DNA from 4 places in the Pseudomonas sp. 32A genome. Region 1 is predicted to be linked to each of the others. Evidence: predicted binding sites of a transcription regulator. Region 1 holds the regulator's gene; each other region holds the start of a gene.
What was found. The regulator FliA, encoded in region 1, starts transcription of late flagellar genes. The targets are predictions, from matches to a motif close to CTAAAGTTTNNNNNNNNNNNGCCGNTAA.
Positions count from the first base shown of each region.

Region 2: the regulator FliA is predicted to act here: its motif matches at 2,085-2,112, upstream of ACUN0G_RS30065 (methyl-accepting chemotaxis protein).
Region 3: the regulator FliA is predicted to act here: its motif matches at 4,152-4,179, upstream of ACUN0G_RS26405 (methyl-accepting chemotaxis protein).
Region 4: the regulator FliA is predicted to act here: its motif matches at 2,320-2,347, upstream of ACUN0G_RS14070 (methyl-accepting chemotaxis protein).

Region 1 is NZ_JBQYLY010000001.1:4,738,922-4,746,298, forward strand. It holds gene flhA (flagellar biosynthesis protein FlhA) at 333-2,447, shown strand; gene flhF (flagellar biosynthesis protein FlhF) at 2,459-3,775, shown strand; gene fleN (flagellar synthesis regulator FleN) at 3,881-4,714, shown strand; gene fliA (RNA polymerase sigma factor FliA) at 4,711-5,451, shown strand; gene ACUN0G_RS21955 (chemotaxis response regulator CheY) at 5,622-5,996, shown strand; gene ACUN0G_RS21960 (protein phosphatase CheZ) at 6,015-6,803, shown strand; gene ACUN0G_RS21965 (chemotaxis protein CheA) at 6,815-7,377, shown strand, end outside.
Region 2 is NZ_JBQYLY010000001.1:6,560,490-6,567,866, reverse strand. It holds gene pnuC (nicotinamide riboside transporter PnuC) at 1-152, opposite strand, end outside; gene ACUN0G_RS30065 (methyl-accepting chemotaxis protein) at 384-2,018, opposite strand; gene ACUN0G_RS30060 (undecaprenyl-diphosphate phosphatase) at 2,249-3,079, shown strand; gene ACUN0G_RS30055 (DUF1294 domain-containing protein) at 3,076-3,459, shown strand; gene ACUN0G_RS30050 (MmcQ/YjbR family DNA-binding protein) at 3,442-3,804, opposite strand; gene ACUN0G_RS30045 (LysR substrate-binding domain-containing protein) at 3,801-4,709, opposite strand; gene ACUN0G_RS30040 (AraC family transcriptional regulator N-terminal domain-containing protein) at 4,985-5,923, shown strand; gene ACUN0G_RS30035 (FMN-dependent NADH-azoreductase) at 6,044-6,655, shown strand; gene ACUN0G_RS30030 (alpha/beta hydrolase family protein) at 6,883-7,377, shown strand, end outside.
Region 3 is NZ_JBQYLY010000001.1:5,746,505-5,753,881, reverse strand. It holds gene ACUN0G_RS26435 (SUKH-4 family immunity protein) at 1-107, shown strand, start outside; gene ACUN0G_RS26430 (LysE family translocator) at 239-865, shown strand; gene ACUN0G_RS26425 (ATP-binding protein) at 894-1,460, shown strand; gene ACUN0G_RS26420 (SDR family oxidoreductase) at 1,608-2,342, opposite strand; gene ACUN0G_RS26415 (AraC family transcriptional regulator) at 2,583-3,500, shown strand; gene ACUN0G_RS26410 (hypothetical protein) at 3,673-4,110, shown strand; gene ACUN0G_RS26405 (methyl-accepting chemotaxis protein) at 4,294-5,790, shown strand; gene ACUN0G_RS26400 (diguanylate cyclase domain-containing protein) at 5,805-6,668, opposite strand; gene fabG (3-oxoacyl-ACP reductase FabG) at 7,032-7,377, opposite strand, start outside.
Region 4 is NZ_JBQYLY010000001.1:3,105,332-3,112,708, reverse strand. It holds gene ACUN0G_RS14075 (ABC transporter six-transmembrane domain-containing protein) at 1-125, shown strand, start outside; gene ACUN0G_RS14070 (methyl-accepting chemotaxis protein) at 243-2,219, opposite strand; gene ACUN0G_RS14065 (LysR substrate-binding domain-containing protein) at 2,398-3,318, opposite strand; gene ACUN0G_RS14060 (NorM family multidrug efflux MATE transporter) at 3,471-4,874, shown strand; gene ACUN0G_RS14055 (putative bifunctional diguanylate cyclase/phosphodiesterase) at 5,003-6,673, opposite strand; gene rep (DNA helicase Rep) at 6,941-7,377, shown strand, end outside.

The DNA.
Region 1 (7,377 bases):
AAATACCTGTCGGACGTTTAGTCATCTCCCGCGAACGAGCTTGTGTGGCGAGGGAGCTTGCTCCCGCTGGGGTGCGAAGCACCCCAATGAAGCTATCGCGGTTATTCAGGCAAAAACGCGTCAGCCGTTCCGGGGCTGCTGCGCAGCCCAACGGGAGCAAGCTCCCTCGCCACAGGTGATGTGTGTGCGGCGCTAGCCCTTCGCTGTCCGTGAGACCGATCTGCTCCCTCAAGCAAAAGTTGGAAGGCTTCTTGCAATACCGCCTCCAGGACGCCTCCCGGCGTCAAAAGTTTGCTTCAAGGAAACGAGGAATACCGGTGGATCGTTCTCAAATGCTCAGCACGGCCCGTGGCACCCTGACTGACCTCTCGCGAGGCAATCTGGGTGTGCCGTTGTTGTTGCTGGTGATGCTGGCAATGATGATGTTGCCAATGCCGCCGTTCCTGCTGGACGTGTTCTTCACTTTCAACATCGCGCTGTCCGTGGTCGTGCTGCTGGTGTGTGTGTACGCCCTGCGGCCGCTGGATTTTGCGGTATTCCCGACGATTCTGCTGATCGCCACGCTGCTGCGGCTGGCGCTTAACGTGGCCTCCACCCGGGTGGTGATGCTCCACGGCCAGGACGGCCACGCCGCCGCGGGCAAGGTGATCCAGGCCTTCGGTGAGGTGGTGATCGGCGGTAACTACGTGGTCGGTATCGTGGTTTTTGCGATCTTGATGATCATCAACTTCGTGGTAGTGACCAAGGGCGCCGGGCGGATTTCCGAGGTGAGCGCACGTTTCACCCTCGACGCGATGCCCGGCAAACAGATGGCCATCGACGCCGACCTCAACGCCGGACTCATCGATCAGAACCAGGCCAAATCCCGTCGTCTTGAAGTCGCCCAGGAAGCCGAGTTCTACGGTTCCATGGACGGTGCCAGCAAATTCGTGCGCGGTGACGCCATCGCCGGCCTGTTGATTCTGTTTATCAACCTGATCGGCGGCATGGCAGTCGGCATCTTCCAGCACGGCATGACCTTCGGCGACGCCGGCAAGGTTTACGCCCTGCTGACCATCGGTGACGGTTTAGTGGCGCAATTGCCATCACTGTTGTTATCTACAGCAGCGGCGATCATGGTGACCCGTGCTTCGGGCTCCGAAGACATGGGCAAGCAGATCAGCCGGCAGATGTTTGCCTCGCCCAAGGCGCTGGCCGTGGCGGCGGGCATCATGGCCATCATGGGCATTGTGCCGGGCATGCCTCACGTCTCGTTCCTGAGCATGGCCGCCATGGCCGCCGGTGGTGCCTACCTGTTCTGGAAAAAGCAAAACAACATCAAAGTGATTGCCCAACAGGAAGTGGCACGCCAGCAGGAACTGCTGCCATCCCCGGCCCGGGCCCAGGAAACCAAGGAGTTGGGCTGGGACGACGTGACCCCGATCGACATGATCGGCCTGGAAGTCGGCTACCGCCTGATTCCCCTGGTGGATCGCAACCAGGGCGGCCAATTGCTGGCGCGGATCAAGGGTGTGCGCAAGAAGCTGTCCCAGGACCTGGGCTTCCTGATGCCTACCGTGCACATCCGCGACAACCTCGACCTGGCGCCCAGCGCCTACCGCTTGACCCTGATGGGGGTGATCCTGGCCGAAGCCGAGATCTACCCGGACCGCGAACTGGCGATCAACCCGGGCCAGGTGTTCGGTACCCTCAACGGGATTACCGCCAAAGATCCGGCTTTTGGCCTGGAAGCGGTCTGGATCGAAATCAGTCAGCGCAGCCAGGCGCAGTCGCTCGGCTACACCGTGGTAGACGCCAGCACCGTGGTCGCGACGCACCTCAACCAGATTCTGTACAAGCACTCCCACGAGCTGATTGGCCACGAAGAAGTCCAGCAACTCTTGCAATTGCTGGCCAAAGCCTCGCCAAAGCTGGCCGAAGAGCTGGTGCCGGGCGTGCTGTCTACTTCGCAACTGCTCAAGGTGCTGCAGGCGCTGTTGGCCGAGCAGGTGCCGGTACGGGACATTCGCAGCATTGCCGAAGCTATCGCCAACAATGCCGCCAAGAGTCAAGATACTGCCGCTCTGGTGGCTGCGGTGCGCGTCGGATTGTCGCGTGCAATCGTCCAAAGCATTGTAGGGCTTGACTCCGAGCTGCCTGTGATCACCTTGGAACCAAGGTTGGAACAAATATTGCTCAATAGTATTCAGAAGGCTGGGCAGGGCGCTGATGAAGGCGTGTTGCTGGAGCCAAGCATGGCTGAGAAGCTGCAGCGTTCGTTGATTGAAGCCGCGCAGCGCCAGGAAATGGAAGGCCATCCGGTGATCCTGCTGGTGGCTGGCCCCGTCCGGGCGATGTTGTCGCGGTTTGGACGCCTGGCTATACCGAATTTGCATGTATTGGCTTACCAGGAAATTCCTGACAATAAGCAAGTGACTATCGTCGCGACAGTAGGGCCCAACGGCTGAGGTAGTGGGATATGCAAGTGAAGCGTTTTTTCGCCGCCGATATGCGTCAGGCCATGAAACTGGTACGTGATGAGTTGGGCGCCGACGCTGCGATTATCGGTAACCGTCGTATTGCCGGCGGTGTCGAGCTGACGGCTGCCCTGGATTACAAGCCCTCGGCCCTGGCGCCGCGTGTGCCGAACATGGAACTGGAAGACGAGCTGCGCAAGACCGCTTCGCGCATTGTCTCGGCCCAGGCTGAACTGAGCATGCGTGGCGACAGCGACGCCTCCACCAATCGCCAGCTGTTTGCCGGGTTGCCGCTGACGGCGTCCGAGCCTCTGGTAGAGCCGACTTTTGTTGAACCGCCGCGTCCTGCTGCGCCCGCCCCGGCGGCAGCGGTAGACCAGCGGGTATTCGACTCGATGCGTTTCGAACTCAACGGCCTGCGTGAACTGCTGGAAGTGCAGTTGGGCTCGCTGGCCTGGAACCAGTTGCAGGGCAGCCAGCCGCAACAGGCCAACCTGTGGCGTCGCCTGCAACGCATCGGCCTGTCTGGCCCGTTGTCCCGCGACCTGCTGCAGCTGACCACGCAAATTGAAGAACCTCGCCAGGCCTGGCGCATGCTCCTGGCTCACCTGGCGCGGATGATCGTCACCCCGGAAATCGAACCCCTGGAAGAAGGCGGCGTGATTGCCATGGTCGGCCCTGCCGGCATGGGCAAGACCACCACCCTGGCCAAGCTGGCCGCACGTTACGTGCTCAAGTACGGCGCACAGAACATCGCGCTGGTGAGCATGGACAGCTACCGCATTGGCGCCCAGGAGCAACTCAAGACCCTGGGCCGCATCCTCAATGTGCCGGTGACCCACGTCGACCCGGGCCAGTCCCTGGCCAACGCCCTCGACCCGCTGCTGCGCAAGCGCGTAGTGCTGATTGACACCGCCGGCCTGCAAGCCAGCGACCCGGCCCTGCGCATGCAGCTGGAAAGCCTGGCGGGGCGCGGGATCAAATCCCGAAACTATTTGGTACTGGCCACTACCAGCCAGAAGCAGGTATTGACCGCCGCCTATCACAGCTACAAGCGCTGTGGGCTGGCGGGCTGCATCCTGACTAAACTGGATGAGACGGCGAGCCTGGGCGAAGTATTGAGCCTGGCCATCAGTCATGAATTACCGGTTGCTTACCTGACCGATGGGCCGCGGATCCCGGATGATTTACATCTGCCGCGCCGTCATCAGTTGGTCAGCCGGGCTGTCAGCGTGCAAATGCAGGAAGAACCGAGTGAGGAAGCGATGGCTGACATGTTTGCTGACCTCTACCACAGCCCGAACAAGCGTGTCGGCTGAGGCAGTATGAACACATTGCAAAGTATCTACATCGATGGCCTGCCAGCAGTTCACGCGGCCAACTTATGTAGCCTGCGTCTAAGCAAGACAAGGTAAAGAAATAAAATGGGCAGCATGCATCCCGTACAGGTGATCGCGGTGACCGGCGGCAAAGGTGGCGTCGGGAAAACTAACGTGTCAGTGAATTTGTCCCTGGCTCTGGCAGAGCTTGGCCGTCGCGTCATGCTGCTGGATGCTGACCTGGGTCTGGCGAACGTTGACGTTCTGCTGGGACTGACGCCCAAACATACCCTGGCCGATGTGATCGAAGGCCGCTGTGAGCTGCGCGACGTACTGTTGCAAGGCCCTGGCGGGATTCGCATCGTGCCGGCCGCTTCCGGCACCCAGAGCATGGTGCACCTGAGCCCGGCGCAGCATGCCGGCCTGATTCAGGCGTTCAGCGACATCGGCGACAACCTCGACGTGCTGGTGATCGACACCGCCGCCGGGATCGGCGAATCCGTGGTCAGCTTCGTGCGCGCAGCTCAGGAAGTATTGCTGGTGGTGTGCGATGAACCGACCTCGATCACCGACGCCTACGCCCTGATCAAGCTGCTCAACCGCGACTACGGCATGAACCGCTTCCGCGTGCTGGCCAACATGGCCCAAAGCCCACAGGAAGGGCGCAATCTGTTCGCCAAGTTGACCAAGGTCACAGATCGCTTCCTCGATGTCGCCTTACAATACGTTGGTGCAGTTCCCTACGACGAGTGCGTACGCAAGGCCGTGCAAAAGCAGCGTGCGGTCTATGAAGCGTTCCCTCGTTCGAAGTGCGCATTGGCGTTCAAGGCTATTGCCCAGAAGGTCGATACCTGGCCGTTGCCCGCCAACCCTCGGGGGCATCTGGAGTTTTTCGTCGAGCGATTGGTGCATCAGACGAGCGCAGGACCGGTGCTATGACAGCCAGCGGCTACAACCTTTACAAGAAGTCGGCACGTGACAGTCAGGTCGAATTGATCGAGCGCTATGCGCCCCTGGTCAAGCGCATTGCCTATCACTTGCTGGCGCGCTTGCCCGCCAGTGTCCAGGTCGAAGACTTGATCCAGGCCGGGATGATCGGCTTGCTCGAAGTGTCGACCAAATACGACGCGAGCAAGGGCGCGAGTTTCGAGACCTACGCGGGGATTCGTATCCGTGGAGCCATGCTCGATGAAGTGCGTAAAGGTGATTGGGCGCCGCGTTCGGTACACCGCAATACGCGGATGGTGAGTGACGCGATTCGCTCAATTGAAGCAAAAACCGGTCGCGACGCTAAAGATCACGAAGTTGCGGCCGAACTCCAATTGAGTCTCGACGATTATTACGGGATTTTGAACGACACCTTGGGCAGCCGCCTGTTCAGTTTCGACGACCTTTTGCAGGACGGCGAACATGAAGGGCTGCACGAGGACGGCGCGAGTGCTCATCTCGAACCGTCACGCGATCTGGAAGATGAACGCTTCCAGCGTGCGCTGGCGGACGCGATTGCCAATTTGCCGGAGCGTGAGCGACTGGTGTTGGCGCTGTACTACGACGAAGAGCTGAACCTCAAGGAAATCGGTGAGGTCCTGGGGGTCAGCGAATCGCGAGTCAGCCAGTTACACAGCCAGTGCGCGGCCCGCTTGCGGGGGCGTTTGGGAGAGTGGCGAGCGCGCTGACAGGCAGTGTGGGGACACTGCGAACGATACCGTCCGGGCTCTGCGCCCGGACGGGCTTGGCCCGTGGTGCGCCCCCGGTAGTCCTTTTTGTGTAACGCCTGTTGATTGATATGGCGCGCCCAGGTGCTGGGCGCGTTTAAGACTGCTTGGAGGTCGAATTGGACAAGAACATGAAAATCCTCATCGTTGATGACTTCTCAACGATGCGGCGGATCATAAAAAACCTGTTGCGTGACCTTGGGTTCACTAACACGGTCGAGGCGGATGACGGCATTACGGCGATTCCGATCCTCAACAGCGGGAGCATCGACTTTCTGGTAACAGACTGGAACATGCCGGGCATGACCGGTATCGATCTGCTGCGCCACGTGCGCGCTGATGAAAAACTGCGCAGCCTGCCTGTGCTGATGGTGACCGCTGAAGCCAAGCGTGAACAGATCATCGAAGCCGCCCAAGCCGGGGTTAACGGCTACGTGGTCAAGCCATTCACTGCACTGGCCTTGAAAGAGAAGATCGAAAAGATCTTCGAACGCATCGGTCATTGATGCTGCCACGGGGGAGCTATGGAGCATAAAGAATCATCGCAGGCCGACTTTGAGTCGACCCTGAAAAAACATGCTCACCAACTTGTCGAAAGCCTTGAAAAAGGCCATTTCGGTGACGCGGTGCAGTTGATCCATGAGCTCAACCAGACCCGTGACCGCGGCCTGTACCAGGAAGTGGGCAAGCTCACGCGTGAGTTGCACAGTGCGATTGTCAATTTTCAGATTGACCCGCACATGCCCCAGGCCGAAGAAATCTCGCAGATCACGGATGCCACCGAACGCCTGTCCTATGTGGTCAGGCTGACTGAGGCGGCGGCCAACCGCACCATGGACCTGGTGGAAAACGCCACGCCTCTGGTCAACGGTATGGCCAGTGAAGCCAAGGCCCTGAGCACTGACTGGGGCCGGTTCATGCGTCGGGAAGTGGGCGCTGAAGAGTTTCGTGAACTGGCGCGTCGGGTTGAAGGCTTTTTGTCCCGCAGCGAGCAGGAAAACCGTACGGTTTCCAGCAACCTGAATGACATTCTGCTGGCCCAGGACTACCAGGATCTCACCGGTCAGGTGATCAAACGCGTGACCCAACTGGTCACCGAAGTGGAGAGCAACCTGCTCAAACTGGTGTTGATGGCGGGTCAAGTTGACCGGTTTGCCGGCATCGAACATGACCGCGAAGCGATCCTTTCTGAAAAAGATCCACAAAAACACCTCGCCAAGGGTGAAGGTCCGCAGATTCATGCCGATAAACGTGAAGACGTTGTATCCGGGCAAGACGACGTAGACGATTTGCTGTCCAGTTTAGGCTTCTAAGGAGCACACCCATGAGCTTCGGCGCCGATGAAGAAATCCTTCAGGATTTCCTTGTAGAGGCCGGCGAAATTTTAGAGCAACTGTCGGAACAACTGGTCGAGCTGGAAAGCCGACCGGATGATGCGAACCTGCTCAATGCAATTTTTCGCGGTTTTCACACTGTAAAAGGGGGCGCCGGCTTCCTCCAGCTCCACGAGCTGGTGGAGTGCTGTCACATCGCCGAGAACGTGTTCGACATCCTGCGCAAGGGTGAGCGACACGTCGACTCGGAACTGATGGACGTGATCCTGGAAGCGCTGGACGCGGTCAACGGCATGTTCAGTGAAGTGCGCGAACGTGCACCGATCACGGCCGCCACTCCGGAACTGCTGGCCGCCCTGGCGCGCCTGGCGGAACCTGCGGCCAATGCGCCGGTGGTCGAAGCGGTGGCTGAGCCTGTCGCCGAGCCCGCGGGCGACGTGACCGACAGCGAATTTGAACAACTGCTGGACTCGCTGAACGCCGTCAAGGCCGAAGCCGAGGCTCCGGCGGCCAGTACGCCGGCCATGGTGCCGACCACTGAAGACATCACCGA
Region 2 (7,377 bases), 1.8 Mb from region 1:
AGCATGTCGGAGTAGAGCTTCACATCGAAGAAGATCCAGGTGTACAGCAGCACCATCACCAGGCCGATGGGCCAGCACCACGGGTTTTGTTTAACCGTCAACCAGACAGCGATCACCCCCAGGGCGGCGGCAAACAGTTCAAGCCCGGACATGGCGGTTCCTTGGGGGAGTCGAAGAGGGCGGTGATTGTAACCAGAGTGGTGGGCGCGGGGGTAGAGCTCACCTGTGGCGAGGGGGCTTGTCCCCCGTTGGGCTGCGCAGCAGCCCTAATAAGGTAAACGCGTTTTTTCAGGAAAACCGAGTGGCAGGGTTTGGGGCCGCTTCGCAGCCCAACGGGGGACAAGCCCCCTCGCCACAGAAGCCACCTTCAGCAGAGATCCGGGTTAGACCTTGAACTGGCGGAGCAGCCCGTCGAGCTGTTCGCTCAGGCCCTTCAAGTGCGCACTCGCGACGCTGGACTGCTGCGCCGCCAGTGCCGTGCTGTGGGACAAACCGGCCGCCTGTGTCACGTTCTGGTTGATGTCTTCCACCACATGCGCCTGCTGCAACGTGGCGCTGGCAATCGAGGCGTTCAAACCATTGAGATTACGCAAAGCCTGCCCAATGGCGGTGAGGCTCGCGCCGGCCTGGCCTGCTTGTTCGATGGTCAGTTGCGACGCCTGGTGGCTGTCGCTGATGACCTTGACCGCCGCTTCCGAATGACCTTGCAGGCGCTCGATCATCGCCTGGATTTCAGCGGTGGATTTTTGCGTACGCTGGGCCAGCAGCCGCACTTCATCGGCCACTACCGCAAAGCCACGGCCTTGCTCCCCGGCGCGGGCCGCTTCGATGGCGGCGTTGAGGGCCAGCAGGTTGGTCTGGTCGGCGATGGAGCGGATCACTTCCAGTACCCCGCCAATCTGCGTGCTTTCAGTCGACAGCGTACGAATCACCTCCACCGCCTGGCTGATGGTGCTGGAGAGCTGGTCGATGCGTTGCAGGCTGCCGTCTATGTTGAGTTGGCCCTGTTCGGCCTGTACCTGGGCATCGCGCATTTCGCTGGCGGCGTGCTCGGCGTTCTTGGCCACGTCCTGCACGCCATAGGTGACTTCGTTGATCGCCGTCGCCACCAGTTCCATTTGCTGCGATTGCTGCTGGCTGCGGTCATGGGCGTCGCTGGCGTTGCTGCCCAGTTCAGTGGATGACTGGCCCAACGCATTGGCGCAGGTCTGCAGCTGGCCGACCACCTGCCGCAACTTGGCGGTAAAGCTGTTGAAGTGCCGGGACAGTTGAGTGACCTCGTCCTGGCCGTGGGTGTCGAGGGTGCGGGTCAGGTCGCTTTCGCCACTGGCGATATTGGCCATCGCGTTCACCGCTTGCTGCAACGGGCGCACGATACTGCGGGCAATCAGCACCACCAGCAGGGCCATGATCACGGCAATCACCAGGCCGACCATTGAGGCTTTCAACACCTGGACCCGGAACTCACCTTGCACGTCATCGACATACACGCCGGAGCCGATGATCCAGCCCCAGGGTTCGAACAGCTGGATATAGGAGGTCTTGGCCACCGGCGCATCGGCCCCGGGCTTGGGCCAGCGGTAATTCACCATCCCGGCGCCCTTGGCCTTGGCCAGGATCACGAACTCGTTGAACACGGCAAAGCCGTCCGGATCGCGGATGGCCGACAGGTTCTGGCCGTCGAGCTTGGGGTTGGCTGCGTGCATGATCATCACGGGCGTGAGGTCATTGATCCAGAAGTAGTCGTCCTTGCCGTAGCGCAGGCCACGTACCGCGCTCAAGGCTTGCTTCTGCGCCGCTTCACGGGTCAGGACGCCGCTGATTTCGAGGCTGTGATAATAAGTCAGAATCCCGCTGGCGGTTTGCACCACACGCTGGGTCTGCTCACTCTTGGCCTGGTACAGGTCGCCATGAATCTGCTTGAGCATAAGCAGGCCGAGGGTTAGCAGCATCAGCACGGCGACGATCAGGATCAGCCAGAGTCGCCGGCTGATAGACATATTGCGCAAACTGTTCATGGTCCTGTCACTCCGTGTTCTTATAATTTTGGGTGCTGCATCGACATTTCCGGCTTGTCTGATAGGCTTTCGGCCCAGAATCAAAAAACCTGAGTCCTGCCCTGATTTTTCACGGAATTTTCGCAGTTCGGCCTTGATTATTTGCGCTGTGCTTGCAGCGCACTCTTCGTTAGTGAACGTCTAAAAAATATGAACGAGGCATGCCGCGGGCATGACCTTTGGGGGAATCGATGGATCTTTGGACCGCCGTACAGGCACTGATACTCGGGGTTGTAGAAGGGCTGACGGAGTTTTTGCCGATCTCCAGTACCGGGCACCAGATTATCGTGGCCGATTTGATCAACTTCGGTGGCGAGCGCTTTGAAGCGTTCAATATCATCATCCAGCTGGGCGCGATCCTGGCGGTGGTGTGGGAGTTTCGACGCAAGATCCTCGACGTGGTAATCGGCTTGCCGACCCAGCGCAACGCCCAGCGCTTCACCGTCAACCTGATGATCGCCGTGTTGCCGGCGGTGGTGCTGGGGGTGATTTTCGCCGACCTGATCAAACACTACCTGTTCAACCCGATCACCGTAGCGGCGGCATTGGTAGTGGGCGGCATCATCATGTTGTGGGCTGAGCGTCGCCAACATGAAGTGCACGCCGAAACCGTCGACGACATCACCTGGAAGGACGCCATCAAGGTCGGCTTCGCTCAGTGCCTGGCGATGATCCCGGGCACCTCGCGCTCCGGTGCCACCATTATTGGCGGCCTGTTGTTCGGCCTGTCGCGCAAGACCGCCACCGAGTTTTCGTTCTTCCTGGCGATGCCGACCATGGTCGGCGCGGCGGTGTATTCGGGCTACAAGTACCGCCACCTGTTCCAGCCCGATGACCTGCCGGTGTTCGCCATCGGGTTTGTCACCTCGTTCATCTTTGCGATGATCGCGGTCAAGGCGCTGCTCAAGTTCATCGCCAGCCACAGCTACGCGGCGTTTGCCTGGTACCGGATCGCCTTCGGCCTGGTGATCCTGGCCACCTGGCAATTCGGCTGGATCGACTGGTCAGCCGTCAAGCCATGAACATCCAGCATCCGCGCTTGAAGGCGCTGGTGTTGGTGCTGTTGTGCGCCGCGCCGCTGTTTGGTTCGGCGTTGCTGGGGTACCGCGGGGTTTCGTTGATCCCGTTGGTGGCCTATGGCGTGGTCAGCGTGGTGGCGTTCCTGTTGTACTGGAGCGACAAGCGCAAGGCCCGTGAAAACAATTGGCGCACCCCGGAAAACGTCCTGCATGCGGTGGAGCTGGCAGGCGGTTGGCCGGGGGCGTTGATTGCCCAGCAGGTGTTCCGCCACAAGACGCGCAAGGTGTCTTATCAGGTGGTGTTCTGGTTGATCGTGTTGCTGCACCAGGTGTTCTGGATTGACCAGTTGTTCCTCGGCGGCACGCTACTCTCGATTTTCTAGCAACAAACCGACCTGTGTGCGCTTGGGCAGCTTGCTCACCACCAATTGGTGGGAACGCTGCAACAGGCCACGCAGTTCTTCAGCGCCCAGCGGGTAGGGCGTTTCCATGATGATCCATTGCGCCCGTGCCAGGTACGGCGCCGGGTGGATGCCCGGGCGGTCTACGTGGCCCAGGAACAGCTCCTTGTCGACCTTGAACGCCAGCGAGTCACCCCGCAGGTTCTGCAAGGCAAACATCTTGTTGCCGGCAATCGAAAACACCCGCACGCCGCCCCATTTGTAATCTTCCCGCGCACCGGGCAAGCCCAGGCAAAACTCGGCGACTTGTTCTTCGGTCAGTCTCATAACAGACGGTCTCCACAGCCTTTGAAGGCGTTATCCAGATGGTCGATCCAGGCCCGCACGGCTGGCAACACGCCGCGCCGATGAGGGTAGACCGCCTGCAACCAGCCACCCGGCAATGACCATTCGGGCAAGAGCTGCACCAACTGGCCGCTGGCCAATTCTTCCTCGCAATACATCATGGGTAGCACGGTAAACCCCAGGCCGGCGAGGGCGCAGGCCTTGCGTACCAGGAAATCGTCGATGCCCAATCGGGCTTCCATGACCAGGTCGTGGCTGTTGCCCTCCGGGCTGAGCATGCGGAAGTGCACCATGCGGTCTGCTTCCAGGGCGCCCAGCACCGGCAATTGCTTGAGGTCTTCCAGGCTGTTGATCTGCCGCTCACGCACAAAGCCGGGGCTGGCGACAATCGCCGTCTGGGCCTGGCGCAGGCGCTTGGTGACGAGCAACGGGTCTTCATCCCCCAGTTCGCGCACGCGCAGGGCCACATCAATGCCTTCGGCCACCAGGTCGACGCGGCGGTTGACCAGGGTCATGTCCAACTGTACCAGCGGGTTGGCGGTGAGAAACTCCGCCACCACGGTCTGCAGAAATTGGTGAGCCAGGCCCACCGGGCTGCTGACCCGCAGCCGGCCACGGGGTTCGCTGGACATGCTGGCCACTGCCTCATCGGCCATTTCCGCTTCCAGCAGCATTGCCTGGCAGTGGCGCAGGTAGCGTTCACCCACGGCAGTCAGGGTCAGTTGGCGGGTGGTGCGTTGCAGCAAACGGGCGCCGAGGCGTTCTTCCAGTTCGGCAATGCGCCGCGACAGCCGTGATTTGGGAATCCCCAGCAGCCGGCCAGCGGCGGCGAAACCGCCGGCTTCCACTACTTTGGCGAAATAGTAGAGGTCATTCAGATCTTGCATGGTCGGCCTATTGTCCTGTGTATGGGACGAACTATCCGCGTCCCGCGCAGGCAAATCCACCCTAAAATGTAGGAGCGCGCTTGCTCGCGAAGAAAACCGGTACGGCGCGTGTATTCAGGATCCCGCGTTATCGTTGACGTTTTTCGCGAGCAAGCTCGCTCCTACAGGAGGAAGCAGGTATTTGACGTGAACCTGCTCCTCGCTGAGCGGTAGAGTTGGCTGGCCAGTGAGGCATCGACGGGTTACCTTTTGGTTTTCCCGGTCAGTGCATTCCAATGAGCCTTGAACATCCGCGTACCCGCCGAATCATCGAGCTGATGGGACAGTTGGCGCCCGTTGAGGGTTACAACCTGACGCCGCTGGATGACGTGCGTTTCCTGCGTTCCAACCGGCCGCTGACGCGAATTCCGGTGCTTTACGACCCGGGCATCGTGATCGTGTGCCAGGGCCGCAAGCGCGGTTACTTGGGTGAAGACATTTATGTCTACGACGCCCAGCACTACCTGGTGGTGTCGCTGCCGGTGCCGTTCACCATGGAAACCGAGGCCAGTGAAGCAGAGCCGATGCTCGCGGTGTATTTGCGCCTGGATTTCAACCTGGCCGCCGAACTGATGCTGGAACTCGACGCGTTGGCGCCGCAGCCCGAAGCCAGGCCCAAGGGTATGTACTCCTCGCCAATGGACGACAAGCTCAGTGAATCGTTGCTGCGCTTTCTGGAAGTGATGAGCGTGCCGGTGGAGGCGCGGGTGCTCGGGCCGACCCTGATGCGGGAAATCTACTACCGCATCATCACCGGGGAGCAGGGCGGTTCAATGCGCGCGGCGCTGAATCGCCAGGGCCAGTTTGGCAAGGTGGCCCGGGCGATTCGCAAGATTCACGCTTGTTATGATCAGCGCCTGGACGTGGAGGAGCTGGCCAAGGAGGCAATGATGAGTGTGCCGAGTTTTCACGCACACTTTCGTACAGTGACTGACACTTCGCCTATGCAGTACCTGAAGTCGACGCGCTTGCACCAGGCGCGATTGTTGATGCTCAGGAGCGATATCAGTGCCGCCACTGCCTGTGCCAAGGTCGGGTACGAGAGCGCCTCGCAGTTCAGTCGTGAGTTCAAGCGGTTTTTCGGTCGCACGCCTCATGAAGAAATTGACTGGATGAAGCGCACCTATGCGCTGCCGGCGCCGACCACTGCGTCTATCTATGTCTCATCGCATTAACGGCACTGTCCTGTAAGTGGGACGAACAATCGCATTTTGCCCGACTAATCGCGGATTGGTTTCATCTGTAGGCTTATTTCCATTCAGTCGCCCTTGGCGATACTTACTTGGAGATGAACCATGAAACTGTTGCATATCGATTCCAGCATCCTCGGCGACAACTCGGTTTCCCGTCAGTTGAGCGCAGGTGTGGTCAAAGCCTGGCAGGCAGCAGAGCCGGGTGTCGAAGTGGTTTATCGTGACTTGGCCGCTGACGCCATCAGTCACTTCTCCGGTGTCACCCTAGGCGCCCTGGGCACTGCCGCCGAATTGCGCGACGCCGTGCAAAAGCACGAAGCTGACTTGAGCGCTTCCACCCTGGCCGAATTCCTGGCAGCAGACGCCGTAGTGCTGGCTGCGCCGATGTACAACTTCACCATCCCGACCCAACTGAAAGCCTGGATCGACCGCATTGCCGTCGCCGGCCAGACGTTCCGTTACACCGAAGCCGGCCCGGAAGGCCTGTGTGGCAGCAAGAAAGTCATCATCGTCTCCACCTCCGGCGGCTTGCATGTGGGCCAGCCGACGGGCGCAGCCCACGAAGACTACTTGACCGTGCTGTTGGGTTTCCTTGGGATCACCGACATCGAGTTCGTCCGTGCCCACGGCCTGGCTTACGGTGACGAGGCCCGTACCAAGGCACTCAGCGACGCCCATGTACTGATCAGCGACCAGTTGTTCGCCGCAGCGTAAGACTTGTGTAAATTTTGCTGTTCCTCGATATCAATCTGATTCGAGGCGCCTAAACTCTGTATTCTGCTCGCCTGAAAAGCGAACGGAGTACGGAGTTTTTTCGTTTACCCGCTGTCACTACTTTGGCCCAGGTTATGCACGCATGGGTAAACCCTGCCCGTCCGAGCGCCTGAACCATGGATATTTCAACAGCTACGCGGGCTTACGCAGCAAAGGTGGACATCCCCATGATGCGTCTTTGTGCAATCCTGGTTCTTTCTCTGCTCGGCGGCCTGATTTCAGTGCAAGCCGCGCCCGCGCCGCACCCTCATTGGAGTGTGGGCTTCCACCGCATGACCTTTCTCGACCCGCTCGACTTGCAGCCGATGAAAGCCGTCGCGTTCTATCCGTCTACGGGCCTTGAACACACCACCCATGTAGGCGCCTATAACATTGCCGCCACTGAAGACTCGAAAATCGCCATCGGCCGCTTTCCGATGTTGATGCTGTCCCACGGTAATACCGGCACACCCCTGGCGCTGCACGACCTGGCCACCTCTCTGGCACGCAAGGGGTTCGTCGTGGTGGCGGTGCTGCACCCCGGCGACAACTACAAGGACCACAGCCGCCTGGGCACCTTGAGCAACCTGTATGGGCGCCCGATCCAGATTTCCGAAGCCATCACCGCCACCCTTGGCGACCCGATGCTGTCGCCGTTCGTCAACGTCGATCAGGTGGGGGTC
Region 3 (7,377 bases), 1.0 Mb from region 1:
GTGACAGTACGCTGGAGCGCTGCCTGGTTGAGATCGCGCGGGTTGACTCGGCAGCGGCAGTGCCGGGTGCGATGTGGGCCGACGCGGTCAGCGAAGAGCTTTGTTGACCGGCCGCAGTCATACCCGTAGTCCGTGCCCGCAGCCACCTGAAGGTTGAAAACAGGCAGATCACCTGGATTGCTTTAATGCCCTGGATGAGGATAACTGTAGGACGCTTCCAATTCCGAGATGACGCACGATGTTCGAACTGGCCCCCATCCTGACGTACATAGCCGTTGTAATCGGTCTGTTTCTAATCCCCGGCCCCGCCGTGTTGCTGGTGATCACCCGCACTCTGCAAGGTGGCCGCAAGGTCGGCATTGCCACCGGACTGGGCGTGGCCTCGGGCGACCTTATCCATACGCTGTGTGCGGCGTTGGGCCTGTCTGCCATCCTGATGACCTCGGCCGTGGCGTTTAACGTGGTCAAAATCGTCGGCGCCTGTTACCTGATCTACCTGGGCATACGCGCGTTTATGGCCAAGCCTGGCGTAACCACGCGCAAAGACCTGCCCACGGTGACCTCGACCCAGGCGTATTTCCAGGCGGTGGTTGCCGAAGTGCTGAACCCGAAAACCGCGATTTTCTTCCTGGCGTTCCTGCCGCAATTCATTCACCCGGAATCGGGCTCTTCCCTGGCTCAATTCGCAGTGCTGGGGTTGATCTTTTCGGGGCTCAGTGCGGTGTACACCACGCTCATCTCGATCTCTATTCGTCCGTTGAGCAAATGGATGGTGGGCCTTTCAAGGCTGCGCCGCTGGGAGGGAAAAATCATCGGTACGTTGTTTATGGGGCTGGGGCTGAAAATAGCGCTTCAGCAGCGCTAGGACTGACGGACACTCATGGAGGAAACCCTTGCGGATCTACATCACAGGCGCCTCATGTGCAGGCGTGACCACGTTGGGCCGTACCCTCGCCTCTTTGCTCAGCCATCGCCATCTTGATGTCGATGACTTCTATTGGTTGCCCACCAACCCCCCTTTTACAACCAAGCGCCCGCCCGATGAGCGCGTGGCCCTGATTCAGCAACGCTTCGGTGATGACGGTTGGATACTTACCGGCTCTTGTATGGGCTGGGGAAATGCACTGATCAACGACGCCGACCTGATTGTGTTTGTGGCAACGCCTACCCCGGTTCGTCTTGAACGCTTGGCTGCACGTGAAAAGGCGCTCTTCGGAGATCGAATCGCACCAGGTGGCGACATGTATGAAATACATGTGGCCTTCCGGAAATGGGCATCCCAGTACGACGACCCGACCTTTGCCGGACGCAACAGGGCGTGGCACGAGCGCTGGATGTCGCAGCAAACAGTACCGATTGTCAGAGTGGACGGGTTGAACAGTACTGAGGAAATGGCGGCGGATGTCATGCATGCATTGTCGCAAGGCATCGCAATAGCTCGAAACCAGGTAGGTGACTGAGCCGCGAGGCAAATAGCCCAACGCGGGGCTGGGCTGTTCCAAATGCCACTTTCGCCAGCTGCCATTCGTGACGTGCCACAATCGGACGAGAGCAGCCGTTCATGAACGACTGCCTGCGAACTCAAGCATGCCATCCATCCGAACGGCTCAGTGTGGGCTGGCGGTCGGACGAACCACAATCTCACTCACATCCACATCGTCGGGCTGTTCGATGGCATAGGCGAGCGCTCGCGCAATGGCGTCTGCGTTGATAGCCACACGCCGAAAGGCTTTCATCACCTCGCGGGCCCCCTCATCGGAAATCGTATCGGCCAGTTCGGACTCGACGACGCCCGGGCACACCACGGTGACCCGGATCTTGTCCGTTTCCTGTCGCAGGCCATCCGAGATTGCCCTGACTGCGAATTTGGTCGCGCAGTACACCGCAGCTGTCGGAGAGACCGCAAGACCGCCGATCGATGAAATATTGATAACCTGGCCGAACCCTTGCGCTTCCATGCCCGGCAAGACGGCGGCAATACCGTGCAGCACCCCGCGAACGTTGACATCGAGCATCTGGTTCCACTCGTTGACCTTCAACGAGGCCAAGGGAGACAAAGGCATCACGCCCGCGTTGTTGATGATCACGTCGACCTTTCCATGTTGCGCCTTGGCGAACGCCACGAACGCCTGCATGGAGTCCAGATCCGTAACGTCCAGTGCGCTGGCACTTGCCGAGCCGCCTTCGGCCTGGATCTCGCGCACCAGTTTGTCCAGCCGCTCGGTACGGCGGGCACCGAGTACCACCCGTGCGCCTTTGGCGGCGATCAACCTGGCGGCCGCTTCGCCAATACCGCTGCTTGCACCGGTAATCAGGACGACTTTGTTTTGAATGTTCGACATATCCGTAGCTCCTGCTGTAAGCATTGAAGGTCAGCATCGACCGCCGATAGCGCGGGCGTTGCTGCGGGGTACGTCGAAAAGATTAAGGGTACGGGCCTGATCGACGCGTGCCAAAACCTGCGCAACTTTTGCCTATTCGTGTCTGTGCACGCGACTGGGCGTTACGACGGGCTCGTGGTAAAAACAAGAGTGCCTGGATCCCCCAGGCAGACGCTCATGAATACGTGTGAGAGCCTTGAAATGGAACAGCACGATGCTTTCATCCTTCAAAACACAGCCATCTACCGTGATGAGCTGATTCGCCTGCTGACGCAACGGTTTACGGCGCCCGGGATCTATGAAACCGCGATAGCGCCCCTGCAGGTCATTCGCCTGGACGCGCCCTCGGAAATTATCCATACCGTCCATAAGCCGGCACTTTGCCTGATTGTGCAGGGGCAAAAAGAAGTCGGCCTGAGTGACGACCGTTATCTGTACGACCCGCTCAATTACCTGGTGGTATCGGTGACACTTCCGGTTTCCGGTCGCGTGCTGATGGCCAGTCCGGAGGCGCCCTACCTGTGTATCCGTTTTGATTTCGAGGCCACGGAAATCGCTCAGGTCATCGCCGATGCTCCCCCGACGGGCGTGCCGGACGAGCCGGAGCTTGGCCTTTTCCTTGAAAAAGTCGACGTGCCGCTGCTGGAAACAATACTTCGCCTGGTACGGCTGCTGGAGACGCCGAAGGACATCGGCATGCTGGCTCCGCTCGCCCTGCGAGAGCTGTATTACCGCCTCCTGCGGGGCGTGCACGGACGCCGCCTGTATGAGCTTGCCCTCGGTGATTCGCAAACGCGTCGGGTAACCCGGGCAATCGATTGGTTGAATAACCATTACACCCAACCCTTACGCATCGAAGAACTCGCCCGGGTAGCCAATTTGGGCAGCTCTACGTTGCATCATCGCTTTAAGGCGGTGACAGCCATGAGTCCGTTGCAGTATCAGAAACAACTCCGTCTGCAAGAAGCCCGCCGTCTGATGCTCGTCGAAGGCCTGGATGTGGCGAGTGCCTGTTATCGAGTGGGCTACGAAAGCCCATCGCAATTCAGCCGAGAGTACAGTCGCCAGTTTGGGTGTCCGCCCTCCCGAGACACCAACCGAGTTTGCCGCCCTGCGTGAAAGTCTGACGGGCTGCCTGCGGCTGCAACGATACCCGCTCGCCGCCGGCTCATTCGTTACCCGCTGGAAAGATGCATCCGCCCTCACGCAATAGCGCTTTCACCTCTTCGATCACCTGTGCGGGGTTTTGGCTCAACTGCTCAAAGAGCGTTGAGTCCGGACGCACGTACGATTGCGAATCGTGCTTCGCGCTCCACAAAACGATGTTCAGCAGGATCGGAATGAGGTCTATGCCTTTCTCCGTCAACCCATAAAAATCCTTGCGCCGGTCATCGGGGTTGGGCGCCTTCGAGAGAATGCCCTGCTCCTCAAGATTCCGGCGGGCGACATCGTCATGCTCGCCCCGGCCAGCGCGCAGGTCGTCAAGGCGTTCAACACCCTCTTCGGCCACGTACTGGCCAAGGATAAACGCCTCGATGCGCTCATCGCGGCGGACGATGCAGACGCCAAGGCGCGCGTCTCGACCTTCCTCGAAAGTCTCGGGCTGCATCCGCTGGATGTCGGCGGTCTGCAGATGGCCCAGACGCTCGAGTGGCTCGGCCTGATGATGATCGGCCTGGCTAACGGTGCCGGCACCTGGGACATATCCATGAACGTCGATATCGGCTGAATCTGTTGTCCGATAAGTACCGCTTTTGACCGTTATCCCCTCTAAAGGCCCTCCCACCGATGCCGATAACCTCCTGGCATCAATCAATTCGAGCTCCCTTACAGCTGATTCGCTCCCCCGCATGCGCGTGTGGCACGTCGCATGCTTGCCTGATCCTGGCCAGACCACATGGAGTACGAGTGAATGCCCGCGCAAGCCCGTTTCATCGAGCACTACCGCAAAGCCGACCGCATCATGCTCGCCCTGCTCTGGCTGATGGCCCTGTTTTCCCTGGGCCTGGCGTTCTGGCACGACACGCTGCTGCAAGCGCTCATCATCGGGGGCGGCACCAGCGTGGTGCTTACCCTGGCCTATCGCGTCATCGGCGGCACTCGCCTGATGCGCTGCGCGCTGGGCGTTGGCCTGATGGTGATGGCCGCGTTGCACATCAACCAGGCCGAGGGTGTCATCGAATCGCACTTCGGTATCTTCGCGCTGCTGGCGGTGCTGACCTTCTACCGCGACTGGCTGCCCATCCTGGTGGCCGCCGTGACCATCGCGGTGCACCACGTGGTGTTCCATGCCTTGCAACACCAGGGTTTCCCGGTGTTTGTGATGGAGCATCACGGGGGCTGGAGCATGATTTTCGTGCACGCGTTCTACGTGGTGATGGAGACGGTCGCCCTGCTCTACCTCGCGGTTCACAGCCAGAAAGAGGCGGTAGAAAGCCAGGAGATGCTCGAAAAGATGCTCGCCGTCACCACCCAGTTCAGCGGTGAGGCCGCCAAGGGCAGCCCGGAAAAAGTCCACGTTTCACTCGCTACGCGTTTCGACCACTTTCTGACCCAGATCACCGGCCTGATCGACGGCGTCGCCCGTGACTCCCACGGCCTCGGCCAACTCGGGCAGGAACTGGCCCACGCCAGCGGCACCCTGGAAAAAGGCGCGCGCCATCAACTGGCGGAAATCGCGCAAATGACCGATTCCATGCAGCGCATGGAAGACGCCATGGGCCACATCGCCGTGCACGTCGAACAGGCCGTCGACCACGCGGGCCAAGCCAGCCAGCAAATCATCCGTGGCCAGGAAAGCGTCGGTCGCGCCCAGCAGGAAATCACCCAGCTCGCCACCCGCCTCCACGACACTAACCAGACGGTCGAAGGGCTGGCCGTGCAAGCCGAACAGATCGGCTCGGTGCTGGAAGTCATCAGCAGCATCGCCAACCAGACCAACCTGCTGGCCCTCAACGCCGCCATCGAAGCCGCCCGCGCCGGTGAGCAAGGACGCGGGTTTGCCGTGGTCGCCGATGAGGTACGCAGCCTGGCGCAGCGCACGGCGGTGTCGACCCAGGAGATCAAGACCATTATTGAAGGCTTGCAACATGGCAGCCGGCAAGCGGTTGAAGCCATGCACGATAGTCGCCAAGGGGTGGAACGCTGCGTGGAAGACAGCCAGTTGGCGGTGGAGATGCTGCGGGCGGTGGGCAATGATATTTCGCAGATTGATCAGCTCAATGGGCGGATTGTGTCGACCACCCGGGAGCAATCCACGGCGAATGTGGAGATTGTGGGACGGCTGCAATCAGTGCAGAGCATTGCGCAGAACACCGCGCAGGATGTGGAGACCCTGGCCAGGAGCAGTGAGCGTTTGCCGCCGATTGCGGTGCGGCTGGATGCACTGGGGCGCAGGTTTCATCAGTAGAGGCCTGACTCAGGTCACTCACCTGCAAACCGGTTTCTTTTTACCCGGTACATCTCGCCGTCCGCATGGCTGAGCAGGGTGTCGGCGTCTTTCCCGTCTGCGGGATAAAACGCCACGCCAATACTGCAGGACGGCATTTTCACCGCGCCAAACTCAGCGCTCAGCGGCTCGGCCATGACGGCGAGTATCTGCGCGACTTTTGCGGAAACGGCGTCTTCCGACTGGATGTCCGTCAGCAGCACCGTAAACTCATCGCCGCCCATCCGCGCCACCAGGTCGCTGCCACGCACACAGCCTTCCAGCCGCCGTGCAATCACGCAGAGCACGCGGTCGCCGATGGCATGGCCATGCACATCGTTGATGCACTTGAAGTCATTGACGTCCAGAAACAGCAGCGCCAGCTTGCTGGCGTGCCGCTGGGCCCCTTGCAGGGCTGTGTCCAGTCGATCATTGAACAGCGATCGATTGGTGAGGGCCGTCAGCGAGTCATGATGGGCAAGGAAACGTAGCTCTTCCTCTGCTTGTGTCAGGGCCGTGATGTCCCGCGCGACACCAATCCGCGCGCCCACTTCTTCAGACCAGAAGGCCGCCCACAAAATGTGCACCACGCTGCCATCCTTGCGCAGGTAACGGTTGCGAAAGTCGACGTGGGGCTTGCCATTCATGACCCGGACAATGGAAGCGCGGGTGCGTGCCAGGTCTTCGGGGTGCATATAGTCGGTGATCAGGCTGCCGGTCAGTTCGTCGGCGCGGTAACCGAGCAGCGCTTCGCAGGCATCACTCACAAAAACTATCTGGTTTTCACTGTCGACCACGAACACCGTATCCAGCATCAAGTGGATCAGTTTGGGATAGAGGGCTTGCAGGTCAACGGGCATAGGTCTGTGAAGCGTCTGGTTCGGATCTGCCGATCATAGCCCGATCATGATGGATGGCAAAAAGGAATCATAGCGGCCCGCAAAATAGCCCCAGGCAATGTTGTTGAACCAGATGCGTCGCCACCAGCAGGCTGCGCCATCCTTCAAGGTCATAGGACAGCGCCCGCCAGAGCACCCACAGCGAATAATAATAGAAGTGGAACACGGCCCCGGTCACGGGGCCTGCCCGCAGTTGGCCTGGACCACCATGACCATGGCGCTCCAGCGCAACAGCGCAGCCACCTGGCGCATGCCCCCGAGCCTGGCATCCCTTGTCATGTCGATCTGCTCCGAAAAGGCAAAGTACCGGGGCCGCCAGACCGCTCAGGTCACCAGGCCACCGTCCACGACCATGACCTGGCCGGTGATGTAGGCGGCATCATCCGAGAGCATGAACGCCACCACCTTGGCCACCTCCTGCGGGGTGCCGAAGCGACGCATGGGGATGCGGTTTTCCATCTCGGCTACGCGCCGCTCGTTGAGCTTGCGGGTCATGTCTGTGTCGATGAAGCCCGGCGCCACCGCATTGATCCGCACACCACGCGCGCCGAACTCGACCGCCATCGAGCGTGTCATGCCGATCAACCCGGCCTTGCTCGCGCAATAGTTGGCCTGGCCCGCGACGCCGACCAGCCCGGAAATCGAGGCCATGTTCACCACCACACCATGG
Region 4 (7,377 bases), 1.6 Mb from region 1:
TGACTTACCTGTGGACCTTTGTCAGCAGCCTGGATGAAGCGCCAGGGATGGTCGACCAACTGGCGCGACTCAAGGACATTGGCAAGCGTGTGGACCCGGGGCTGGGCGACCGATCCGACGTTTGAGGCGTCGAATCGTCCGTCATCGCGGGCAAGCCCGGCTCCCACATTGAACCGATTTCTTCAATTGAACACGGTCAACTGTGGGAGCGGGCTTGCCCACGATGAGGCCCGAACAGTCAATCAACGAAACCGGTCAACCTCATGCCGCAAGCCCGCCGCCAGGGTCTCCAGTTCCTTGGCGGTGATCGCCAGGTTCGACACCACTTCACGCTGCTCGCTGTTGGCCAGGGCAATGCTCTGCAAGTTGCTGCTCAGCAAGGTCGCGGTGCTGCTCTGCTCTTGGGTAGCGGTGGTAATCGCCGCAAACTGCTGGCCCGCCGAGCGGCTTTGCTCGTCGATCCGCGCCAGGGCCGAGGCCACGTCGGCATTGCGCGCCAGGCCTTCCTGCATCAGCACGTTGCCTTGTTCCATGGTGCTGATGGCGTTGCCGGTTTCCTGCTGGATGCTCTGAATCATCCCGGAAATTTCATCCGTGGCCTGACGAGTACGCGACGCGAGGTTGCGCACTTCATCCGCCACCACCGCAAACCCACGCCCTTGCTCACCGGCCCGCGCGGCTTCGATGGCGGCGTTGAGCGCCAACAGGTTGGTCTGTTCGGCAATGGCGGTGATCACCCCGACGATCCCGCCGATTTCCTGGGAGCGCTGGCCCAAGGTGTTGATCACAGTGGCCGTGCTATTGAGCGCGGTGGCGATGTGTTCCAGGGACGACGACGCTTCCTGCATCGAGGTGCGGCCGATCTTGGTTTGCTGGGCGTTGTCCTGAGCCAGGCGCTCGGTGTTGCCCATGTTGTCGGCGATGTTCAGCGAGGTGGCGCTGAACTCTTCTACCGCGCCGGCCATGCTGGTGATTTCGCCGGACTGCTGCTCCATGCCTTCGTACGCACCGCCGGACAAACCGGACAGCGCCTGGGCGCGGCTGTTCACGTCTTCAGCCGCCTTGCGAATGTGCGACACCATGGTCGACAGCGCTTCGCCCATCTGGTTGAAACTGCGGGCCAACTGGCCGATTTCGTCATGGCTGGAAACGTTCAGGCGCGCGCTCAAATCACCGGCGCCCAGGGCTTCTGCCTGACGTACCAGGTCGCCCAACGGCTGCAACTTGCTGCGCAGCAGCCAGACCGCCGCGCCCACCGCCAGCAGCATCGCGAGCAAACTGCCGATCGCCAGGCGAATCCCCACCGACCAGGTCACCGCGCGAATTTCGGCTTTCGGCATGCTCGCCACCACCGACCACGGGCCACCTTCAAACGGCACCGCGACGCTGTAGAAATCTTCGTTCTTGTCGCTCCAGAAACGGCCTTTTCCAGGTTTGGCGGCCAGGTCGAGCATGACCGGAATCGACTGATCCAGCGCCTGCACGCCAGCGGGCGGTACCAGCCAATGCTTCTGTTCATCCAGCAGCGCGAGCGAACCGGTCTGGCCGATGCGGAAACGCTTGAGGTTGTCGAACTGGGCGTTCTGCGCGTCGGTGTAGTCGAACCCGACAAACAGCACCGCAATCACTTTGCCGCTGGCATCACGCACCGGGCTGTACTGGGTCATGTAGGAGCGATCAAACAACACCGCGCGGCCGACATAGCCCTGCCCGCCGAGCAAGCGTTGATAGGCCGGGTGCTGATGATCCAGCGCCGTGCCGATGGCGCGGCTGCCGTCCTGCTTGGTCAGGGATGTGCTGACGCGGATAAAGTCCTCGCCGCTGCGTACGAATACGGTCGCCACGCCGCCGGACATCTGCTTGAACTCATCAACTTCAGCGAAATTGTTGTTGAGCACTTCCTCGCCCAGGTACAGGCCCGGCGTCTTCACGCCCGCCACAGTCACCGGCTGCTCCGGCCGCACACTCAAGCCAGCGCTGAAGCGCTTTTCAAACAGCCCGCTCAAACGCTGGGTACTTTCGCGCAAGGTGCTGTGGAAGGTATTGAGTTGGTCAGCCAGCAAGCGAGCCTCGCTGGCCAGATGCTCCTCGCGGGTGTCGAGGTTGGCGGAGTCCAGCGAACGCAAGGCGAACACTGTGCTGCCGCTGATGACGACAGCCAGTATCACGGCGAGGGCAAGCCCCAGTTGAGAGGCGATCCGGGCGCGAGGTTGAGACATGAAGGCTCCTGGCCGAGGCCAGGATCATCCTGATCTCATAGCGCTGCTCGGCAAAATTCTAATAGGGGAAACGTTGCAGAACGGTAGTTCCAACAACCCTACTTCGGCGGGCAGGCTCAATACTTGAGCGAATCACAGGGGTATCACGCAAACGATTGCTCGCCAATGCGCAATCCGCTCAATCCAGTCGCTCTACCTCGGGCAATTCCATCGCTTGGACCTCACTCTGGAGAAAGTCCGCCAGCCGGCGCAAACGCTCACCACCAGGCCGGGTTTTCGGCCACACCAGATAGTAATTTTCCCCACTGGCCACGGCGGTGGGCCATGGCAAGCTCAGGCGGCCCTGGGCCACGTCTTCAGCCACCATCAGCAAGTCGCCCATGGACACGCCGTAACCCCGGGCGGCGGCGATCATGCCCAACTCCAAGGTGTCGAACACCTGCCCGCCCTTGAGCGATACCTGGGATGACAGCCCCATGCGCTCCAGCCAGTAGCGCCAGTCACGCCGGTCCGGCGTCGGGTGCAGCAATTCGGCAGAGGCCAGCCGCGTAACGTCCCAGGGCCCGTCGCTCAACAGGTTCGGCGCGCCCACCGGAATCAGCAGCTCAGGAAACAGGTAACTGGCTTCCCAGTCCGGCGGGAAATGGCCGTTACTCAGCAATACCGCGCAATCGAACGGTTCCTGATTGAAGTCCACTTCATCGACGTTCATCCAGGCGCTGGTCAGTTGCACTTCATTGCCCGGCTGCAAATGCCGGAAGCGACTGAGCCGCGCCAGCAGCCAGCGCATGGTCAGGGTGGACGGCGCCTTCATGCGCAGGATGTCGTCCTCTGCGTTCAACGTATGGCAGGCGCGCTCCAGGGCCGCGAAGCCTTCGCGCACGCCTGGCAGCAACAGGCGCGCCGCCTCGGTGAGCTGCAAGGTGCGGCCGCTGCGCTGGAACAGGCGGCAGGCGAAATGCTCTTCCAGGGTACGAATGTGCCGGCTCACCGCGCTTTGGGTGATCGACAACTCTTCCGCCGCCCGGGTGAACGAGTTGTAGCGGGACGCGGCTTCAAACGCGCGTAAGGCGTAAAGAGGAGGAAGACGACGAGACATGGCGAAAGCTCCGACGGCGCAATCTCGAAACCCTACCAGAATCATTCAGGCATGAGTTTTAATCATGCGTGCCATCGGATTTATCCCTTTGTGCAATGCGCTGTGGGCGCCGAGAATCAACCCTTCCACCCTTCCCTGACTTTTTGAGCGTGATGATCATGCAGCATCCGGCACGTACCGAACTCTGGGCCATTCTGCGGCTGTCAGGGCCGCTGATTGCCTCACAGTTGGCCCACATGCTGATGGTGCTGACCGACACCCTGATGATGGCCCGCCTGAGCCCCGAGGCCCTGGCCGGCGGTGGCCTGGGTGCCGCAAGCTATTCGTTCGTGTCGATTTTCTGCATCGGCGTGATCGCCGCCGTGGGCACGCTGGTCGCGATCCGTCAGGGCGCGGGCGACATTGAAGGCGCCACCCGCCTGACCCAGGCCGGGCTGTGGCTGGCCTGGTTGATGGCGCTGGTGGCCGGTTTGCTGCTGTGGAACCTCAAGCCGGTGCTGCTGATGTTCGGCCAGACCGAAACCAACGTCGCGTCCGCCGGCCAGTTCCTGACCATCCTGCCGTTCGCCCTGCCCGGCTACCTGACGTTCATGGCCCTGCGCGGCTTCACCAGCGCCATCGGCAAGGCCACGCCGGTGATGGTCATCAGCCTGGGCGGCACGGTGATCAACTACCTGCTCAACCACGCGTTGATCGAAGGCATGTTCGGCCTGCCGAAACTCGGGCTGGTGGGCATTGGCCTGGTCACGGCCATCGTCGCCAACTGCATGGCTTTGGCGTTGATCTGGTACATCAAATACAACCGCGCCTACGACGCCTATCCGCTGCGCAAGGGCCTGCTGCGGCCCAACCTGCATTACCTGCGGGAACTGTGGCGCCTGGGCCTGCCGATTGGTGGCACCTACGCGGTGGAAGTCGGGCTGTTTGCGTTCGCCGCGCTGTGCATGGGCACCATGGGCAGTACGCAATTGGCTGCGCACCAGATTGCCCTGCAGATTGTGTCGGTGGCGTTCATGGTTCCGGCGGGCATGTCCTACGCAATTACCATGCGCATCGGCCAGCATTACGGGGCCGGGAACCTGCTGGAAGCACGACTGGCCGGGCGGGTGGGCATCGGCTTTGGCGCGCTGGTGATGCTGGGCTTTGCAGCGGTGCTGTGGTTGTTCTCGCATCAGTTGATCAGCTTGTTCCTCGACCAGCATGACCCGGCGTTTCGCGACGTGATCAACCTCGCCGTGAGCCTGCTGGCCGTGGCCGCTTGGTTTGAGCTGTTCGACGGCGTGCAGACCATTGCCATGGGCTGCATTCGCGGGCTCAAGGATGCCAAGACCACGTTTCTGGTCGGGCTGGGTTGCTACTGGCTGATCGGCGCACCGGCTGCGTGGTTGATGGCGTTCAATCTCGGCTGGGGGCCGACTGGCGTGTGGTGGGGCCTGGCTCTGGGCCTGGCGTGCGCGGCAATCAGCCTGACCTGGGCGTTTGAACGGAAGATGAAGCGGATGATTCGCCAGGAGCCTGAAACCCAACGCGGATTTCAAGGCGCGCAGCCTGAGTAACGATTGTGCTCGGTCAAATGTGGGAGCGGGCTTGCTCGCGAATGCGGTGGGTCAGCCATGAATGGGTTGGCTGAAATACCCCATTCGCGAGCAAGCCCGCTCCCACATTTTTGATCGGGTTCACACCATCAGATCACGCCGCCCACCAATTCCTGGCTGTTACCAAACGTCAGGTAGTCCACCAGTTCCGCCAGCGGCAACGGCTTGCTGATCAGGTAACCCTGAGCCTGATCGCAGCCGAACAACCGCAGCAACGCCAGCTGCTCTGCGGTTTCCACGCCCTCGGCCACCACTTCCAGATTCAGGTTGTGGGCCAGGTTGATCATCGCGTGCACCAGCTTGCGGTTCTCTTCGCGCTCTTCCATGCCGCCGACGAAGCTTTTGTCGATCTTCAGCAAGGCAATCGGCAGGCTGTTGAGGTGCACGAACGACGAGAAGCCGGTGCCAAAGTCATCCAGGGAAAAGCGCACGCCCAGGCGGCCAAGCGCGTCCATGGTCTGCTTGACCAGGTCGCTGCGACGCATCACGGCGGTTTCCGTCAGTTCAAATTCCAGCCACTGAGCTTCCACGCCACGCTCGGCAATCAGCCGGCTGAGGGTGCTGAGCAATTGGCTGTCCTGGAACTGGCGGAACGACAGGTTGACCGCCATGTGCAACGGCGCAATCCCACGTTCGCGCAGGTCCTGCATGTCGCGCAGCGCCCGGGAAATCACCCAGTAGCCCAACGGCACGATCAAGCCGCTCTGCTCGGCCAGGGGCACGAACTCGCTCGGCGGCAACAACCCACGCTCTCCGTGGCGCCAGCGCACCAACGCTTCAAGGCCGACGATATGCCCGTCGTCGAGGTCCAGGCGGGGTTGGTAATGCAGTTCCAGCTCGTCACGGCGCAACGCCCGGCGCAGTTCGCTTTCAAGGTCGGCGAGGCTGCGGGCATTGCGGTTGATGCGCTCGTTGAAGATATGAAAAGTACAGCCCTGGGTGCTCTTGGCTTGCTGCATGGCGATATGGGCGTGCCACATCAGTGGGTCGGCGCCGGCCCTGGCGCGGGCATGTGCCACGCCGAGACTGCAGCCGATCAGCAGGCTTTCGCCATCGACCCAATACGGTTCGGCCATGGCTTCGATGATGCGCTCGGCCATCCATTCGGCGCGCTGGGGCGCGCGGCGGGTATCGATCAGCAGGGCGAATTCATCGCTGCCCAGGCGTGCCAGTTGATCACCGGCCTCCAGCTGGCTCTTGAGCCGCGAGACCACTTGCAGGATCAGCCGGTCGCCGGCCTGGTGGCCGAGGGCGTCGTTGGCATGACGGAAGTTGTCCAGGTCGAGGTGACCGAGGGCGACGCCACGGCCTTCGTTTTCCGCCAGGCGGGCGGTCAACAGGGTCTGGAAGCCCTGGCGGTTGGCGATGCCGGTCAGCGGGTCTTGCTCGGCCAGGCGTTGCAGGGTGTTTTCCAGCACTCCGCGCTCGCGCACATGCCGCAGGCACCGGCGCAATGTATCGACATCCAGTGCATTCAGGATCAGCCAGTCGCTGACGCCGAGGGGCGAAACAAGAGGTTCCTCTTCCAACAGCAATACCGTTGGCAGGCTGCAACGACCGGGGCCGGGCTGAAGGCTGGCCGTGGTCAACAACACCGCACTGTGATCGTCGTCGAACAGATTGCTCACAGACTCCCAGTTTGGCGCGCTGATCAGCACAGCTCCGTCGCCCATCGGCGCCAGGCACTCGCGCAATAACGCTGCCCACGCTGGCTCATCGGCCAGTAGCAGCAAACGCAAGGGTTCGACAGGCGTAGACAAGCTAGCTCCCTAGACTCTGCAAAATTTCGTTGGCGGCGGGCATTATGACGTGCGACCTGACAATGACCAATGATATGGGTTATCAAATACACACTGAGCGGCGCTAGACCGAACAATAGTCCTAAATGCCCTGCACATCCTGCGGCAAAGTAACAAAACCGGCAAATTTAGATCGAGTGGTACGTCACACTGTCGTTCAGAGGCAGCAGAATCTTGCCAGCCTGTTAAAATGCCCGCCCTTTTGATCAATGACTCCCTGAATTCTGTATGTCCCGACTCAATCCCCGGCAGCAAGAAGCCGTGAACTACGTCGGCGGCCCTCTATTGGTGCTCGCCGGTGCCGGTTCCGGCAAGACCAGCGTGATCACCCGCAAGATCGCGCACCTGATCCAGAGCTGCGGCATCCGCGCCCAGTACATCGTCGCTATGACCTTTACCAACAAGGCGGCGCGGGAAATGAAAGAGCGCGTCGGCACCCTGCTCAAGGGTGGCGAAGGCCGTGGCCTCACGGTGTGTACCTTCCACAACCTGGGGCTGAACATCATCCGCAAGGAGCATGTGCGGCTGGGCTACAAGCCGGGCTTCTCGATCTTTGACGAGACTGACGTCAAGGCGCTGATGACCGACATCATGCAAAAGGAATACGCGGGCGACGACGGCGTCGACGAGATCAAGAACATGATCGGCTCGTGGAAAAACGACCT